Regions from separate parts of the Mesorhizobium sp. WSM4833 genome, predicted to be linked through region 4. Evidence: predicted binding sites of a transcription regulator. Region 4 holds the regulator's gene; each other region holds the start of a gene.

Region 1 (4,287 bases), on a different contig from region 4:
CACGCAATGGACCTATACCGGCTCGCGCCACGGCAAGCTGGTCGCCATGCCCTACTGGAGCGTTCCCGACAGCGCTTTTGATGATCCCGACGAGATGACGGTCTGGGCACGCCGGGCGTATGAGGCGGGGCGGCGGGCGGGGAAGTGACGCCAGCCTTGGGGCGCTGGCGCGAGTTAACCCCCCCTCTGTCCTGCCGGACATCTCCCCCTCAAGGGGGAGATCGGACGTCATCGCGACCTTCGCCAATCTTTCGATGGTGAAGGAATGAACGGAGCGCCGAAGCTTCCAATCTCCCCCCTTGAGGGGGAGATGTCCGGCAGGACAGAGGGGGGCGCGAGAAGGAACGCGGCGGTTGCGTTTAGCCGTGCATTGCCGAACGCCTATCCCACCCTACAGAGCCCTGGCTATCCTCGCCGCCAACCTTGCATTGTTTTCCACCAGCGCGATGTTGGTCTTCAGGCTCCTGCCGCCGGTCAGTTCGAGGATTTTTCCCAGCAGGAACGGCGTCACCGCCTTGCCGGTCACGTTGAGCGCTTCGGCGGCCTTCTGCGCGGCGTCGATATAGCCCGCCATCTCCGCAGCCGGGATTTCCTCGTTTTCCGGCACAGGATTGGCAATCAGCATGCCGCCAGCAAGCCCAAGTGCTGCCCGCGTCTGGTAGAAATGCGCGATCTCTTCCGGCTCGTGCAAGGTCAGCGGCGCGCGGAACGGCGATTGCCTGGACCAGAAGGCCGGCATCGTCTCGCAGCCATGGCCGATCACCGGCACGCCGCGCGTTTCCAGCACCTCCAGCGTCTTTTCGATGTCGAGGATGGCCTTGGCACCGGCTGAGACGACAATCACCGGGGTGCGCGCCAGCTCGTCGAGATCGGCGGAAATGTCAAAGCTCTTTTCGGCGCCCTTGTGCACACCGCCGATACCGCCGGTGGCGAACACTTTTATGCCGACCATATGCGCCGCGATCATGGTGGCGGCGACCGTGGTGCCACCGGTGCGCCCTTGCGCCACGGCAAAACCGAGATCGGCGCGCGACAGCTTCATGGCGTCGCCCGTCATCGCCAGCGATTCGCGCTCGCCGTCCGAAAGCCCGATCTTGATGCGGCCGCCAACCACGGCGATCGTCGCCGGCACGGCGCCGCCATCGCTGATGATCTTTTCGACATCGGCCGCCATGGCGCCATTGTCGGGGTAGGGCATGCCATGGGTGATGATGGTGCTTTCCAGCCCCACCACCGGCCGGCCGTCGGCCAGGGCCTGCGCCACCGGCGCGTGGACATCGATGAAGGGGCGGGCGGTCTCAGGGGTCATCAAGGTCTCCTATCCGGAATGCGGCGCGTCCGTCGGACGCTCGGCAACATCGCGGCACTATGAATTCGCCGGTCTCATGCCATTTCCCTGGCATCCGGCACAAGAGCCAACGCTTGCGCGAAGCTCGCCGCGGTGAACTCCGGAACGGCGGCGGCGCTTTCGATGGCAAGCGTCGCCCCGGCAATGCCTTCGCGCAGAGCTGCCCGCAACGGCAGTCCTCGCAGCAAGGCAGCGACCGTTGCGCCCGCCAGCGCATCGCCGGCGCCGGTGACGTCGGCGACTTTTCTTGGTGGCGGCGGCAGGATAGAGAAGGCGCCGGCTTCATCGAAGCCCAGCATGGGCCCGCCGCCTGCCGTCACCACGCCGCTGACGAGGCCGCTGCATCGCAACCCGTCGACGACCTCGCGCTCCGTGGCATTCGCGGCGACGCCGGCCAGCGCCATGGCCTCGCGGCGGTTCATGAAGACCAGCGAAAGCTCCTTCAGCACCGGTAGCAACCGCACCACCTTGGCCGGCGAAATGGCAATCGCGAAAACCGGCTTGCCCGCGGCGAGCGCGACCAGCCGCTCCAGCGCCGTCGTCGGCAGGTTGGCGTCGCAGAAGACGGCATCTGCGGCAGCGATCACCTCCCGCACCTTGGAGCGCCTGATCTGCTTGGGAAACGCCAGGTCGTAGAGCGCCATGTCGGCAAAGCCGACGATCAGTTCGCCTTCGCTGTCGATCAGCGCCGTGTAGCTCGGCGTCGTGCGGTCGAGGAAAACCGCCGACAGGTCGGCAATGCCTGCCTCGGCGATGGCTCGCGAAACGGTGTCGGCAGCGGGATCGCCGCCGCGAACCGACATCAGCGACGCGGAGACGCCGCGCCGCACGGCACTGCGCAAGGCGTTGAAGACGCCGCCGCCGACATCCTCGCGCATCGTGCCCGGATTGGAGGCGGCGGGCACGTAGGCGCCGGACACCTGGCCGCGCCGGTCGATATGGGCGCCGCCTACGGCCAGTATTTTCGCGGATTTCAGCATGCCGGCGATATGACCTTTGTTATTCCAGCCGCACAAGCGCTAGGCTGTGCGACCGAGCTTCGCATGCAAGGCGGCGATTCGGCAGGTCGAAACAACCGAGCCGTCTGGCCCAACGTGCGGTGCATTCCTGATCGAATCCTTGGACAAAAAAAGAACAAATCCGGATAATGCTTGTTTTTCAGATATTTGATCCCTCTTGCCAAATGAGAACAAAAAAGGTACAAATAGGCAGGGATTACGGATTGTCCGGCCTTCATTGACGACCAAGGGGTGATGTATCATGGCTCAGAATTCTTTGCGGCTGGTAGAGGACAAGGCAGTGGACAAATCAAAGGCTCTGGATGCGGCGCTGTCGCAGATCGAGCGGGCTTTCGGCAAGGGCTCGATCATGCGGCTCGGCGCGAACGAGCAGGTCGTCGAGATCGAAACGGTGCCGACCGGCTCGCTTGGCCTCGACATCGCGCTTGGCGTCGGTGGCCTGCCGCGCGGCCGCATCATCGAGATCTACGGGCCGGAAAGCTCGGGCAAGACGACGCTGGCCCTGCACACCGTGGCCGAAGCCCAGAAGAAGGGCGGCATCTGCGCTTTCGTCGATGCCGAGCACGCGCTTGACCCGGTCTATGCCCGCAAGCTTGGCGTCGATCTCGAAAACCTGCTGATCTCGCAGCCCGACACCGGTGAGCAGGCGCTGGAAATCTGCGACACGCTGGTGCGCTCCGGCGCCATCGACGTGCTGGTGGTCGATTCGGTCGCGGCGCTGACGCCACGCGCCGAAATCGAAGGCGAGATGGGCGATTCGCTGCCCGGCCTGCAGGCCCGCCTGATGAGCCAGGCGCTGCGCAAGCTGACCGCCTCGATCTCGCGCTCCAACACCATGGTGATCTTCATCAACCAGATCCGCATGAAGATCGGCGTCATGTTCGGTTCGCCCGAGACGACGACCGGCGGCAACGCGCTGAAATTCTACGCATCGGTGCGCCTCGACATCCGCCGCATCGGCTCGGTCAAGGACCGCGACGAAGTCGTCGGCAACCAGACCCGCGTCAAGGTGGTCAAGAACAAGCTGGCGCCGCCCTTCAAGGTGGTCGAGTTCGACATCATGTATGGTGAAGGCGTGTCCAAGACCGGCGAACTGGTCGATCTCGGCGTCAAGGCCGGCGTGGTCGAGAAGTCGGGCGCCTGGTTCTCCTACAATTCGCAGCGTCTCGGCCAAGGCCGCGAGAATGCCAAACTGTTCCTGCGCGACAATCCCGACACCGCACGCGAGATCGAGCTGGCGCTCCGACAGAATGCCGGGCTGATCGCCGAAAAGTTCCTTGAGAATGGCGGCTCCGAAGGTGGCGACGACGGGTTCGAGGAGGAATCCGGCGCGATGTGACAACTCGCGAGGTCGGCCGGAGTTCGGCCATAATCGCATTCTATTATCTCAGGCTTAAGTAATCGAGTTCCGCGTTAATGCGTTTTGAAACCGCCGGCCCAGTGCCGGCGGTTTTGCGTTTCGGCGGCGAAAACAGGCCGGTTCGAACGGCCGGCAAAGGCCGTGGATTGGACGAATTCCGTGTTTCTGGACAGGGTGAAGCGCGGCGGCTAAAAGGCCAAGTCCTAATCTTCTAAAACGCAGAGCCCATTTCCGCCGGTTTGCCGGCGGCCCTTCCGAAAAGGCAGCATTCATGAGTGGCGTGAACGAAATCCGGTCGACATTTCTCGACTACTTCCGCAAGGAGGGTCACGAGATCGTCGCGTCAAGTCCGCTGGTGCCGCGCAACGATCCGACGCTGATGTTCACCAACGCCGGCATGGTGCAGTTCAAGAACGTCTTCACCGGCCTGGAGAAGCGGCCCTATTCGCGCGCCTCGACCGCCCAGAAGAGCGTTCGCGCCGGCGGCAAGCACAACGATCTCGACAATGTCGGCTACACCGCGCGTCATCTGACCTTCTTCGAGATGCTCGGCAACTTCT
Region 2 (4,287 bases), on a different contig from region 4:
TTCGTCGACGGCGCCTCGCTCAGCCAGGACGAGATCGCCGCGCGCGGCGGCAACAAGAGCTTCATCCACATCGACTGGATGATCGGCTCGGACAAGATCGACATCGATGGCGTCCACAAGGACGGCGCCCGCGTGCCTGTCATGCGCAAGGGCGAGTGGGCCTGAGGGTTCCAGCCAGGAGGTGTGATGGCCTTCAAGATCGCGGTCAAGCGTATCTACGAGCCGCCCGCTGCCGATGACGGGCAGCGGGTTCTGGTCGACCGCATCTGGCCGCGCGGCGTCAGCAAGCAAGACGCCGCGCTGACGCTGTGGTTGAAGGACATCGCGCCGAGCGACGAGTTGCGCAAATGGTTCGGACACGAGGCGGTGCGCTGGGCGGAGTTTCAGGAGCGGTATGGCGCTGAGCTGGATGGGAATGGCGCGGCGGTGACGCAGTTGCGAGGCCTGCTGGGTAACGGCAAGGTGACGCTGCTCTACGGCGCGCATGACGAGGCGCACAACAATGCGGTGGCGCTGGCGGGGTATCTGCGCGGACGCTGAGATTTTATGGCGGTCGGCGGGACAGCGCCCCCCCTCTGGCCTGCCGGCCATCTCCCCCTCAGGTGGGGAGATCCGCTGTCATCATCTTCTTCGCAAATCCCGAACGTGACAGGAATGGCGGAGCGGCGAAGCTGCCAATCTCCCCACTTGAGGGGGAGATGTCCGGCAGGACAGAGGGGGGCGCCACGGAACACCGTGGACCGAGAGGCAGCTCTACTCCCCCACCGCCGCCTCATAGACATCAGCCTTGAACCCGACCATAACCCGGTCGCCTACCTCCAGAACCGGCCGCTTGATCATGATCGGCTTGGCCAGCATCAGCGCCTTGGCGCTCTTCTCGTCGAGACCCTGCTTTTCCTTGTCCGGCAGCTCGCGGAACGTCGTGCTCGCCTTGTTGAGCAGCTTTTCCCAGCCGACCTTGCCCGCCCAACCATCCAGCCGCTTCGCGTCCAGTCCCTCGGCCCTGAAATCGTGAAACCGGTAGGCTACGTCATGGCCTTCCAGCCAGACGCGCGCCTTCCTGACCGTGTCGCAGGTGGTGATGCCGTACATGGTGATCGTCAAAAGCGTGCTTCCTTGGCTGACTGTCGAATCCGTTCCACAGACTAAACCGCCCTTCCCGATTTGCCAGAGCCGTTGCCATATCTCCGTTCCACATGACGGCCAGGACAATGTCCTGGCCGTCTAACCTCCAGATCATGCAGCAGCGATGTGAGCCGGAAGCCGGGGGTCCGGCCTCAATAATAGAAGCGCTCTTCGGTGATCTTGCCGTTTTTGACCGTGTAGAGGCCAACTTCATCCATGGTGACACGCTCGCCGGTAGCCTTGGGCGTTATGTCGAACTTGAAGCGCACCGCGAACTGGTCGCCATTGACATAGGGGCCTTCGACAGAGCCGCCATGGACTTCATTGTTCTCCTGCCACCACTGGCCCTTCTGCCTGAGAGCCTCCTTGCCACGGGAGATGGCCATCGGCCCCTCCATGGCTTCGTAGCTCACGATATCGTCGGAATTGTACTTCTCGGCGGCAGCTTCGTTCTCGCCCTGCTTGAGCAGCTCGGTAAAATCCTTGGCAATTTCCGCGATGGTCATTTGCGTTCCTCCTGTTCAGACGCACTGCAAATAGGCAACGACTCGCTGGCCTGCCATCGTCGGACCACGGGGTAGCTGACAAGCCATGTCAGGATGATGGATATCGCTCGGAGTATGTGACGACGATGTGAGCACATCACATCGCGCTCAGCGGCCAACATTCCGGGAAAACGTACTTCTTCAGTCCGCGCAAGCTGTGCACAAGGACGAACTCTCGTGCAACAAAGCTGATTGGGCCCATAGGCTGTTTGGGGACAAGTTTTCGGTCATATGCAAGCGTCAGATGCGGAACGAAACCATCTGACGCCTTGAGGCCTTCGCGCAGCATTTCGACGCCGAGCTTCCTGCTCAACTCACAAACCGGTCCGTCATCGGCGAGAAGCACGAAAGGGTGTTTGGCTGGCTTGCCCCTAGTCGCCGGTCGGCCGGGAAAGCTACTGGCATAGCGAAAGGTAACCTCGAACGGGGCCATCGCAATGCGCCGTCCCGATCGGGCGGCCGCAAAAAGAATTTTGGACCGTAGCCTTTTGTAATCACCGACATGCTGCAGGCTAACGTGAAAACGCTCCGGTAGCAGTTGGTCGCCGGTTACCCCGCATTGGCCGCATAGCCGATTTTGACAATCGGCAAAGCGCGAATGGTCCTTAGACTGCAAAAACAAACCGAAGAACACGCGCTCGGGCCGTTTAGGCCGCCATGGCGGCTCTGGAAGTCCATAGTCGAATTCGCCTTGCAGATACATACGCACACGCCCGGCAAAGAACGCTCCTGTTTTGCTCCATTCCGGAACAAAACAGGAACGCTCTCCTTGAGTCAAGCCTGGAATCTATTCGAGCTCACGCCCAGCAGCCGATGATACCCTCGACCTCGAGGAAATCGTGGATCGCCCAGTTGGCCCCGGTTTTTAGAGTTCGATGAACTAACCTGGCAGCACTGGGCAGTTGGCGCCACGGCGCAGGCTGATATGCGCCACGTCGCCGACCTGGAAGCGAAAACCCTCGGCCTGGCGCGGCGCGTCGATGACGACAGGTGCGCCCTGCCCGAGTTCGGCATGCAGGCGCAGCGTGCGGCCGTGAAAGACGACGCTGTTGACGCGCGCCGGTGCGGTGCCGGGCGCGGCCTCGGTCATCGCCAGCAAATCCTCCGGGCGCACGCCGATGGTGCGGGTAGCGCCCTCGGCAGGTGCCTCGCCGGTTTCAGAAATAGCCTCCAGCGGCAGGGTGCCGGCGGTGAAACGCAAGCGATCGCCATCGCGGCCGACAAACCGTGATTGCAGGAGATTCATGGTGCCGATGAAGCTCGCCACAAACTTCGTGGCAGGCCGGTCATAAAGTGTGGCCGGCGGTGCGATCTGCTCGATGCGGCCCTTGTTCATGACGACGATGCGGTCGGAAATCGACAGCGCTTCGGTCTGGTCGTGGGTGACCATGACGAAGGTGGTGCCAAGCCGCGACTGCAGCCGCTTCAGCTCAACCTGCATCTGTTCGCGCAGATGCGCATCGAGCGCCGACAACGGCTCGTCGAGCAGCAGCACGCGCGGCTCGCAGACGATGGCACGCGCGAGCGCGACGCGTTGGCGCTGGCCGCCAGACAGTTCGGAGACACGGGCGCCAAGCTTGTCGGCGAGACCGACCATGTCGAGCGCTTCGCCGGTGCGCTTAGCCTGTTCGGCTCCAGACAGTTTGCGCAGCGACAGACCGAAGCCGACATTTTCTGCAACATTCATGTGCGGGAACAGCGCGTAGTCCTGGAACACGGTATTGACCGGCCGGTCGAACGGGCGAAGTGCCGTGATATCGCGGCCGTCTAGCAGCACCTTGCCGCTCGACGGGCTTTCGAAACCGGCGATGACGCGCAGACTGGTGGTCTTGCCGCAACCCGACGGCCCGAGCAGCGTGATGAACTCGCCGCTGATAATGTCGAGATCGACGGCGTCGAGCCCGACGATGCCGCCAGGAAAAATCTTCGAGACCGCCTGCAGCCGGACGAGTGGATCAGGCGCCATCGCGAACCTCGGACGGCTTCGTGGTGTTGACCCAGAGAATCTGGCACCGCTCGGCGCCCGGATTGCGGAAGGCATGCAAAAGCGTGCTCTTGAAGGCAAAGCTGTCGCCGGCCTTCAGCACGTACTTTGTCGAATCCACCACCAGTTCGACCTCACCAGCCAGCACGAAGCCGAATTCATGGCCGGCATGCGCATAGGCCTCGACCGTGCCGCCGCCGGCTTCCACCGTCACCAGCATGCCGGTCAGCGTCGCGCCCGGGGGTGACAGCAGCGCCTTGGCAATGCCTTCCGATTTCACCGGGATTTGCCGCCGCTTGTCGGCACGCACGCAATAGAGGTCGTTCGCCGTATCGCTGCCGTCGGCGATCAGCGCCGACGGCTCGATGTCGAGGGCGGCGGCGAGCGGCCAGATCACCTTGACGCGCAGCGAGGACATGCCGCGCTCGATCTGGCTCAATGCACCGATCGACACGCCGGCCTTTGCCGCAAGATCGGCCAGCGACAGCTTGCGCTCCAGCCGCAGCGCCCGCACCCGCCTGCCGACCCGCACATCGGCATCGTCCTTCGGCTTTTCAGCCGTTTCGTCCAGCATGTCCATGCGTTAGTCCTCGTTTGCTTTCCCTTCTCCCCTTGTGGGAGAAGGTGGATCGG
Region 3 (4,287 bases), on a different contig from region 4:
CCAACAAGGTGCTGGTGCGCGCCCTGGGCCGCCGCGCGATCTTCGATCTCGCAGCCATCCAAACTTACTGGGACGGCGAGAACACCGGCCTTACCGCCGGCGATCCGCTGCCGTCGGATGTGACGGCCGGTGTCACCAAACCCCCAGCCGCGCCGATCCCGCCGATCGCCAGCGATGCTGTCGAATGGAAGGTCGAGGGCGAAGGTCCGCGGTTCGGCGGCCGGTCCAGGCACCTGACTTATGCCGCGCTGGGACGCTCCGACTATCATGTCGGCATGCTGATCGAAGCGCCGGCGCCCGGCATGCGCTTGGCGCCCCGGCACTATCACATGCTGGAAGAGGAGCATGCGCTGATCCTGGAAGGGCAGGTGACGCTGCTGCTTGGCGAGGAGCGCCACGAAATGAAAGCCGGCGACTATGTCTGCTTTCCGGCCGGCCTGGCGGTCGGGCATTCCTTCCTCAACAGCGGCACGGGGCCGTGCCGCTACCTGATGATCGGCGAGAAAAATCCCAACGAGGTCTGCGTCTATCCAGATTCCAACAAGATGGCGGTCGACGCCTTGCGCCGGCGCGACGGCATTTTCGACATGGGAGCGGTGAGGCGGTACTGGGACGGCGAAGAGATGGAGTAGCCCCCGGCTTCACAGCTCCTTCTCCGCCAACTCCCTGAATTCGTCGGGAACCGAGCGCGCCGCCTCCAGTGCCACGGTGCCGTAGCCGACCGCCTGTTTGCCGAAGCGCTCGCGGATCTTGTCGATGGCGCGATCGGCGTCGAAGCGTGCTAGGCCCTTCTTCGTGCCGGGCCGGCGCCTCTCGTCGGCGAGGCCAAGCGGCAGGTCGAGCTGCAACTCGAAGCTTTCCTCAAGATGCGAGACCGAGATCGCCAGCAGCGAGATCATTTTCTCCTGTGGATTGTCGGCAAGCACGCCGCGCACCAGATCGCCGGCGATCTCGGCCAGCATCGCGGTCGCCGAGATCGGCTGGTCAAGCGTGATCGAACGGGTGACGACGCGGAGATCGGCAAAGCGCACGCGTACCGTCACCGTGCGGCCGGGCCTTGCCTTGGCGCGCAGCCGACTGGCGACGCGGTCGGCCAGATGCAGCAGTGTCGGCACGATGACCCGTGCCATAGCCGGCTTCTGGCCAAGCGCCGATTGGGCGCCGGCCGAATGCGCGCGGCGCTTCGTCTCCAGCTTTCGCGGGTCGCGGTTCCAGGACAGGGCGGCGAGCTTTTCGCCGGCGGCGGGACCGAGCAGGCGCGTCAGCGCGCCGCCATGCGTCCTGGCCAGTTGACCGATGGTCTCGACGCCGATCTCGGCCAGCCGCGCCCTGGTCGCCGGGCCGACGCCCCACATCAGTCCGACCGGCAGATCATGCAGGAAGGCGAGTTCGGTGCCGGGTTCGACGACCACCAGCCCGTCGGGTTTGGCGACCTGCGAGGCGATCTTGGCCAGATGCTTGGTGCGCGCCACGCCGATCGAGATCGGCAGGCCGAGTTCGGCCCGCACGCGGCGGCGGATGGTTGTCGCGATCTCCTGCGGCGAGCCGAACAGATGTGTGCAGCCGGCGACGTCGGCAAACGCCTCGTCGATGGAAATGCGCTCGACTACAGGCGTAAAATCGTCGAGCACCTTGATCGCCGCATCGCCCAGCCGCTGGTAATGGCTGAAATTGCCGCCGACGAAGATCAAATGCGGGCAGAGTTCGCGCGCCTTGCGCCCTGGCATACCGCCACGCACGCCGAAGGCGCGCGCCTCATAGGAAGCGGCGAGCACGACGCCGCCGCCCACCGCGATCGGCTTGCCGCGCAGCGACGGATCAAGCAACTGCTCGACAGAGGCGTAGAAAGTGTCGAGATCGGCATGCAGGATGGTGGCTGTCGTTTCCATCGACCGCACATCCGCAGTTGCTGATAGATTGGAACAAATAAAGAACAAAGATGGATCGTTGTCAAGCGAAGGGCGATTGGGTGCGGCAACAGCCATGCCGGTTCGGCTTGAACGCAACCGCCTAGACACTATGCTCCGCTCGCAGCGCCGCTTTCATCTTTTCCAGCGCTGCTTCGCCGCCTGCCGCCAACTGGTCGGTAATCCTGGCCAATCTCTCGTCGGCCTTGCGGTGCTTGCTGCCCCAGGCGCCGAGCGTCGCCAGCACCGGCAATAGGTCGATGCCTGCTTCGGTCAGCCGGTAGACCGTTCTCAAGCCATGCGTCGGGTCGTCGCTTCTGGTGAGGATGCCTTCGTCCTGAAGCGTTTGCAGTCGCTCGGCCAGCGTGCGCGAGGAGATGCCTTCGTCGGATTGCAGGAATTCGCGAAAGTGCTTTTTCCCGGCGAAGACCATGTCGCGGATGATGAGCAGCGTCCAGCGGTCGCCGATGAGTTCGAGCGACAGGTTGATCGGGCAGTCGGATTTTTCGCGCGTCGCCATCTATGGTTCCATTTCTAAATCACTTTACTATTGACATCGTTTTGGCCTTGCGTCAACAGTTCCAAATGTAAACTGTTTTGCGATAGCGGTGAGGAGAATGACGGTGAAAAAGCTGGTCCTGCAGATGCAGATGTCGGTCGACGGCTTTGTCGGCGCCACCGAGGATCATTCCTGGCAGCTCTGGGAGTGGGGTGACGAGAGCGCCTGGGACGATGAGCTGAAGCAGGACTTCAACGCTGTCTTCACAGGCGTCGATACCATCCTGCTCAGCCGCAAGATGGCGCAGGAGGGCTATCTCACCCATTGGGGCAATGCCGCCAAGAAGTTTCCGCACGATCCGTTCTACGCCTTTGCGCAACGCATCGTCGACGCCCGCAAGGTGGTGCTCAGTGATAAGCTCAAGCAATCGGCCGGGGAGCCGGTCTGGGAGCGCACGAGCGTGGCCAGCGGCGACCTGCCGCGCGAAGTCAATGCGCTGAAAGCGGGCGAGGGCGGCGACATGGCCGTGTTCGGCGGCGCCGGTTTCGCGTCGGCGCTGATCGCGGCCGGGCTGGTCGACGAGTTTCAGCTTTTCATCAACCCGGCGGTGCTGGGTGCGGGCCGCCGGATTTTTGATCAGGGCGGTTTTAGAAACCTGCGGCTGCTCGGCTCGAAGGCCTATGACTGTGGCATGGTGGTCAGTCGCTATGCACCGGCGGGGTGAGGGGGACCTCCATCTTCTCCCTGCTCACTTCGCATCGTGAAAAATAATCCCGACCGTGTGGCGCATGCCTGAGCGCAGCCGGCTGACGCCATGACGCAGGTTGACGCGGTAATTGCCTTTGGTGCCCTGCACCGGCCGGTTGTGGACGGCGAAGACAACGGCGTCGCCCTGGCGCAGCGGCACCACCTCGACCCGGCTCTGCATACGCGGCCGCTGCTCGGTCAGCGCGAACTCACCGCCGGTGAAATCCTGGCCCGGTTCGGAGAGCAGGATCGCCACCTGCAGCGGAAAGGCGAGGTCGCCATAGAGATCCTGGTGCAGGCAGTTGAAGTCGCCAGGCACATATTGCAGCAGCAGCGGCGTCGGCCGCGTCTGGCCGGCGGCATGACACTGATCGAGAAACGCGGCATGCGTCGCGGGATAACGCATGGCCTGCCCCATCCGCTCGTTCCACCGATTGGCGACCTCGGCCAGCCTGGGATAGAGCGCGCTGCGCAGGCCGCCCAGAAGGTCGGGCAAGGGATAGCGGAAATAGCGGTACTCGCCCTTGCCGAAGCCGTGCCTGGCCATATGGATGTGGCTGCGGAAATGCTCTTCTTTGGGATAGAGGCCGGCGATCTCCCGGCATTCTTCAGGCGAGAGCAATTTCTCGATCACCGCGCAGCCGAAGCCGTCGAGTTCGGCTGCAAGGGCGGGCCAGTCGTAACCGGCGACACGCGTCCGAGCAGCTTCAACCGCCGATGCGGCAACCCTGGCATGGGCATTCATATCGTAGCCTCCTTATCGATCAGAGCGCGCTTGCGCTCGACGCCCCAGCGGTAGCCCGACAGCGTGCCGTCGGCGCGGACAACACGGTGGCAGGGAATGCCCAGCGCAATCGCGTTGGCGGCACAGGCCGTCGCCACGGCACGGGCGCCGTCCGGCTGGCCGAGGCGCTGGGCCAGCGCGGCGTAGGTGATGGTGGCGCCGCAGGGGATGCCTCGGAGCGTCTCCCACACGCGCTGCTGGAATGGCGTGCCGCGGCGCAGGTCGAGCGGCAGGTCGAGGCCGACGCCAGGCATTTCGATGAAGCGCGCGATTGCCGCAAGATCGTCGCGCAAGGTGGCCCCGTCTTCGACCAGTAGCTTGCCCGGGAAGCGATGGCCAAGATCCCGCTC
Region 4 (4,287 bases):
GCGCCTCGCGGGCGTCGACGCGCCGACCATCGAAGAGCTGATCGACGAAAACGTGGCGGTGGTGCTGGTCAACCACGTCAATTACAAATCGGGTGAACTGCGCGACATGGCGGCGCTGACGCGCAGGGCTCATGCGGCCGGAACGCTGATCGTCTGGGATCTCTGCCACACCGCCGGCGCCCTGCCCGTCGAGCTCGATCAGGCAAATGCCGATTTCGCTGTCGGCTGCACGTACAAGTACCTCAACGGCGGTCCGGGCGCGCCGGCCTTCATCTATGCCGCACAGCGCCACCACGGCGATATCAGCCAGCCGCTCAGCGGCTGGTGGGGCCATGCGCGGCCCTTTGCCTTCGAACGGGGTTATGTTGCCGGCACCGGCATCCGCCGTTTTCTGTGCGGTACGCAACCGGTCCTGTCGATGCGGGCGCTCAAAGGCGCGCTTGCCATCTGGAGCGACGTCGACATGGCGGCATTGCGAAAGAAGAGCGTCGCGCAGACAGAACTGTTCATCCAGCTCGTCGAAGCCAAGTGCGGCGCCTACGGTCTCACGCTGGAGACTACCCGCGACGCGACCAGGCGCGGCAGCCAGGTGTCGTTCCTTCACGACCACGGCTATCAAATCATGCGGGCGCTGATCGAGCGCGGGGTGATCGGTGACTTCCGCGCACCGTCGACCATCCGTTTCGGCTTCACGCCGCTCTATGTCAGCTACAAGGATGTGTGGCTGGCGGTTGAGGTTCTGGAAGATATTCTGCGCACGGGTGCATGGAAGGACCAGCGTTTCGCCGTCAAGGAAGCCGTTACCTGACGCACCGATCCCGGCGATCCGCCGTCGCTGCCCTCACTGCCTGGCAAATGACGGAGAGCTGAATTTCCAGCCAAAATGCCCAACTGACGTTGGCGTTTTGGCTCCGTTTCGTTCACGGCCAACGAACGTCCCGAAGGTTGCAATCGCCCCTTGTCGAGGTCGATCGACAGATAATGCCAAGCTTTGGTAGAGGATAAGCCACAGGTCATTAACCATAACAATTTCAATGTGAGCAGGCGCATTGCCGAAGGTGGCGCCCGTCGATCGTAACCCGCTGGCAAGCGCCAAATAATTTCAGCAGCCTTAACAAATTCATTAAACTTTAAACGGTTGCAGAACACAACTGGAACAGATAGTGTTTGTTCTGGGTTTGTTTTTCGATTCTGGTTTCAGGGAACCTGGGGGCCGCCATGCTGACACGCAAGCAACATGAACTGCTGATGTTCATCCATGAACGCCTGAAGGAGAGCGGCATTCCGCCATCCTTCGACGAGATGAAGGAGGCGCTCGACCTTGCCTCCAAATCCGGGATTCATCGGCTGATCACGGCCCTTGAGGAGCGCGGCTTTATCCGTCGGCTGCCCAATCGGGCCCGCGCGCTGGAAGTGCTGCGGCTGCCGGACTCCATCGCGCCAGGCCTCAATGCGGCAAAGAAGTTTTCGCCAAGCGTCATCCAGGGCAGTCTTGGTCAGGGTGGTGCTCTTGGCCGGCAGATCAAGCCGGCGCCTTCGCGGATGCCTTCGCCCGGCAATGACGACGATGCGGTCTCTGCCGTTTCGATCCCGGTCATGGGTCGCATCGCCGCCGGCGTGCCGATCGATGCCATCCAGCATCAGACGCATTCGATTTCGGTGCCGCCGGACATGATCATGGGCGGCGCGCACTATGCGCTGGAGGTCAAGGGCGATTCGATGATCGAGGCCGGCATCTTCGACGGCGACACCGTTATCATCCGTAACGCCGACACGGCCAGCCCCGGCGAGATCATCGTGGCGCTGGTCGATGAAGAGGAAGCGACGCTGAAGCGGTTCCGCCGCAAGGGCGCCTCGATTGCCCTCGAAGCCGCCAATCCAGCCTACGAGACACGGATTTTCGGGCCGGACAGGGTCAAGGTGCAAGGCAAGCTCGTCGGCCTGATCCGTCGCTACTGAGACGGCTGTGGGTTGACCACTGGCTTCTCGGGTTTCTTGAAGGGTGCCAGCCCCCTCGCCTCGCGAGAGTATTTGCGTTGCGTGTGCCAGGGCCGATATGGGCTGTCCACGGCGAAGCTGATTGTCGCCGGCGTGGTCGCCGATTGGCGATCGAAGAAGACCGCGGCACTGCCTTTGCGAGCCAGTTGCCGCTTGGTGATAACGAGAACCAGCGGGTTATGACAGGCGTCATAGGCGGTGGCGTCGTTGACGACGATCAGCTCGGCGAAGCCGCAGGCTTTCCAGGTGTCCTTGCGGTCCTCGACATAGGCAATGATCGCACCGGACATGTGCCTGGCCACGCAAACGCCTGAGGAGCAATAGAACGGCGACCCCGGCGGTAGCTCAACGGCATCCGCGACGTCGAATTGCCCATCGCTGTTGTCGAACACTTCCGGAACGACGATGGTTTCCGATGTCAGCGCGCGTTTCCAGTTGTCGACGGTGAATTCGTTCGGCCGTTGCCGGCTGACGGCAAGCTCACCGCCACCGATCGGCAACGCCACCAGCCGGGCGTCTTCTGAGATCAGCACATCGGGCGTGCGCGTATCCGAGACGGTCAGCAAGCCTGCCAACGCGAATGGCAGAGCCGCGAGCCGCAGCCATGTCGTCGCCATCGTCGCGATGACCAGGGCAATGGCCACCAGCAGGACCGACTGTTGCGAAATCAGCCCGACCCCATCGACAGGCGAACGCTCGGAGATCCAGCCCGATATGGCGATCATCATCGTCAGGCCCTTGCCCATCAGGTAGAGACCTGGCCAATCCAATCCGAAAGGCATCAGCAGCGCGCTGGCGACGGCCAGGAACATGACGACGGTGACGATCGGCATAACCGCGAGATTGGCGAACAGGCTGAGCGGCGACACACGCTGAAAATGCCAGATGGCAAACAGCGTCGTGGCGCTGCCGGCGATGATCGAGGTCATGGCCAGACCGATTGCCGCCAGCAGGAATTTTCGTGTCAGGAACCCGGGCAAGGATCGCTTCGGCGGCGGCGGTCTTGCTTTTCCCGCGCGGTGATCCGCCCAGCCGGCATAGGCGCCGACCAGAGCTGCGGTCGCGGCGAACGACATCTGAAAACTCGGGCCGACCACCTCATGCGGCGACACCACGATGACGGCGATCGCCGAGATCGCCAGATTGCGCATGGTGAGTGCTGCTCGATCGAACAGAACTGCAATCAGCATCACTGCCAGCATGATGAAGCTGCGCTCGGCGGCGACGACGATACCTGAGATGACGAGGTAGGCTGCGATCGAGAACAGTGCGGCGGCAGCGGCATACTTCTTGACCGGGCGACGCGCGGAAAAATCGGGAAACAAGGCGAAGGCGCCGCGCAGCAACCCCATGATGGTGCCGGCGACCAGAGCCATGTGCAGTCCCGAAATGGAGATGATGTGGTAGATGCCGGTACGTCGCATCGCCTCATTGATGTCGTCGGGAATGCCGGCGCGCACGCCGACGATCAGCGCCGCGGCGATCTCGCCTTCGGCGCCGCCGACGCTCGCCCTGATATGGTCGGCGATGCCTTCACGGGCATTTTCCACGCTGGAGGAAATTCGGGCCGACAGCGGCATGTCGCCATCATCGCTGACGACAAGCTTTGGATTGCCGAGAAAGAATCCGCTGCCACCAATGCCGGCAAAATAGCTGTCGAAGGAGAAATCATAGCTGTCCGGTCGCACCGGCCCGGTCGGCGGCAAAAGCTTGGCATATCCAGTGATGAGCGAGCCTGCGGTCACGTCAGCCGGGATCTTGCGTGCCGAAAGCCGTACCCGTTCCGGCGCATAGCGCAGTTTCGGTCTTGCGGTCGATGTTACGTCGATGGTCAGCCGGATACGGCCAGTTTCCATCCGGTCGAGCGAGACGACGCGGCCGGTCACCTGCGTCGAGATTTCCGAGCCCAACATTTGTGTGCCCGCACGCCACGTCTCGACCTTGGCAGCAAGCAGTCCTAGGGCGCACAAAAGTGCCGCCATGAAACACAGATGGGTCTTTGGCCATGAGCGCGAGACCAGCGCACAGATCCCCGTCAGGATGACAACCGCGACAGGTCTCGCAAAGTCGGGTTCAGCCGTCAGCGAAAAATAGCCGATCGCTCCGATCGCAAGGCAGACCGGCACCAGCAGGAAGGCCACGCCCCGGTCGAGTTCCAGGCTCGCCGCCGTGTTCACGCTGTGGCGCAGGCGAGGCAGTGATATCAGGCCGATCTGCCGGCGCACGCGCACGATCCTGCCGGTTTCGGCAACAGGAACAGAGGCGGCGACACCCGTTTGCAAGGGCAGC

What was found. Region 4 encodes LexA, which represses DNA repair genes until DNA is damaged. Its sites were predicted from a motif close to TGTTCNNNNTGTGTTCNG; they were not measured.
Region 1: a site for LexA is predicted at 2,534-2,551, ahead of recA (recombinase RecA). Genes of this name have one in related genera too.
Region 2: a site for LexA is predicted at 2,416-2,433, ahead of AC0L2D_RS26935 (2'-5' RNA ligase family protein). Genes of this name have one in related genera too.
Region 3: a site for LexA is predicted at 1,919-1,936, ahead of dinB (DNA polymerase IV). Genes of this name have one in related genera too.

The regions. Positions count from the first base shown of each region.
Region 1 covers NZ_JBVVQG010000006.1:252,549-256,835, forward strand. Annotated here, with positions in the region: gene AC0L2D_RS14245 (TfoX/Sxy family protein) at 1-148, shown strand, start outside; gene AC0L2D_RS14250 (pseudouridine-5'-phosphate glycosidase) at 392-1,309, opposite strand; gene AC0L2D_RS14255 (carbohydrate kinase family protein) at 1,384-2,328, opposite strand; gene recA (recombinase RecA) at 2,609-3,706, shown strand; gene alaS (alanine--tRNA ligase) at 3,999-4,287, shown strand, end outside.
Region 2 covers NZ_JBVVQG010000017.1:51,469-55,755, forward strand. Annotated here, with positions in the region: gene AC0L2D_RS26915 (aminopeptidase) at 1-165, shown strand, start outside; gene AC0L2D_RS26920 (DUF488 domain-containing protein) at 187-540, shown strand; gene AC0L2D_RS26925 (ArsC family reductase) at 754-1,104, opposite strand; gene AC0L2D_RS26930 (nuclear transport factor 2 family protein) at 1,278-1,631, opposite strand; gene AC0L2D_RS26935 (2'-5' RNA ligase family protein) at 1,768-2,373, opposite strand; gene AC0L2D_RS26940 (ABC transporter ATP-binding protein) at 2,551-3,636, opposite strand; gene AC0L2D_RS26945 (cupin domain-containing protein) at 3,626-4,234, opposite strand.
Region 3 covers NZ_JBVVQG010000002.1:64,890-69,176, reverse strand. Annotated here, with positions in the region: gene AC0L2D_RS03490 (cupin domain-containing protein) at 1-632, shown strand, start outside; gene dinB (DNA polymerase IV) at 642-1,889, opposite strand; gene AC0L2D_RS03480 (winged helix-turn-helix transcriptional regulator) at 2,011-2,427, opposite strand; gene AC0L2D_RS03475 (dihydrofolate reductase family protein) at 2,531-3,130, shown strand; gene AC0L2D_RS03470 (2OG-Fe(II) oxygenase) at 3,155-3,898, opposite strand; gene AC0L2D_RS03465 (methylated-DNA--[protein]-cysteine S-methyltransferase) at 3,895-4,287, opposite strand, start outside.
Region 4 covers NZ_JBVVQG010000008.1:213,245-217,531, reverse strand. Annotated here, with positions in the region: gene kynU (kynureninase) at 1-808, shown strand, start outside; gene lexA (transcriptional repressor LexA) at 1,219-1,959, shown strand; gene AC0L2D_RS18145 (ComEC/Rec2 family competence protein) at 1,953-4,287, opposite strand, start outside.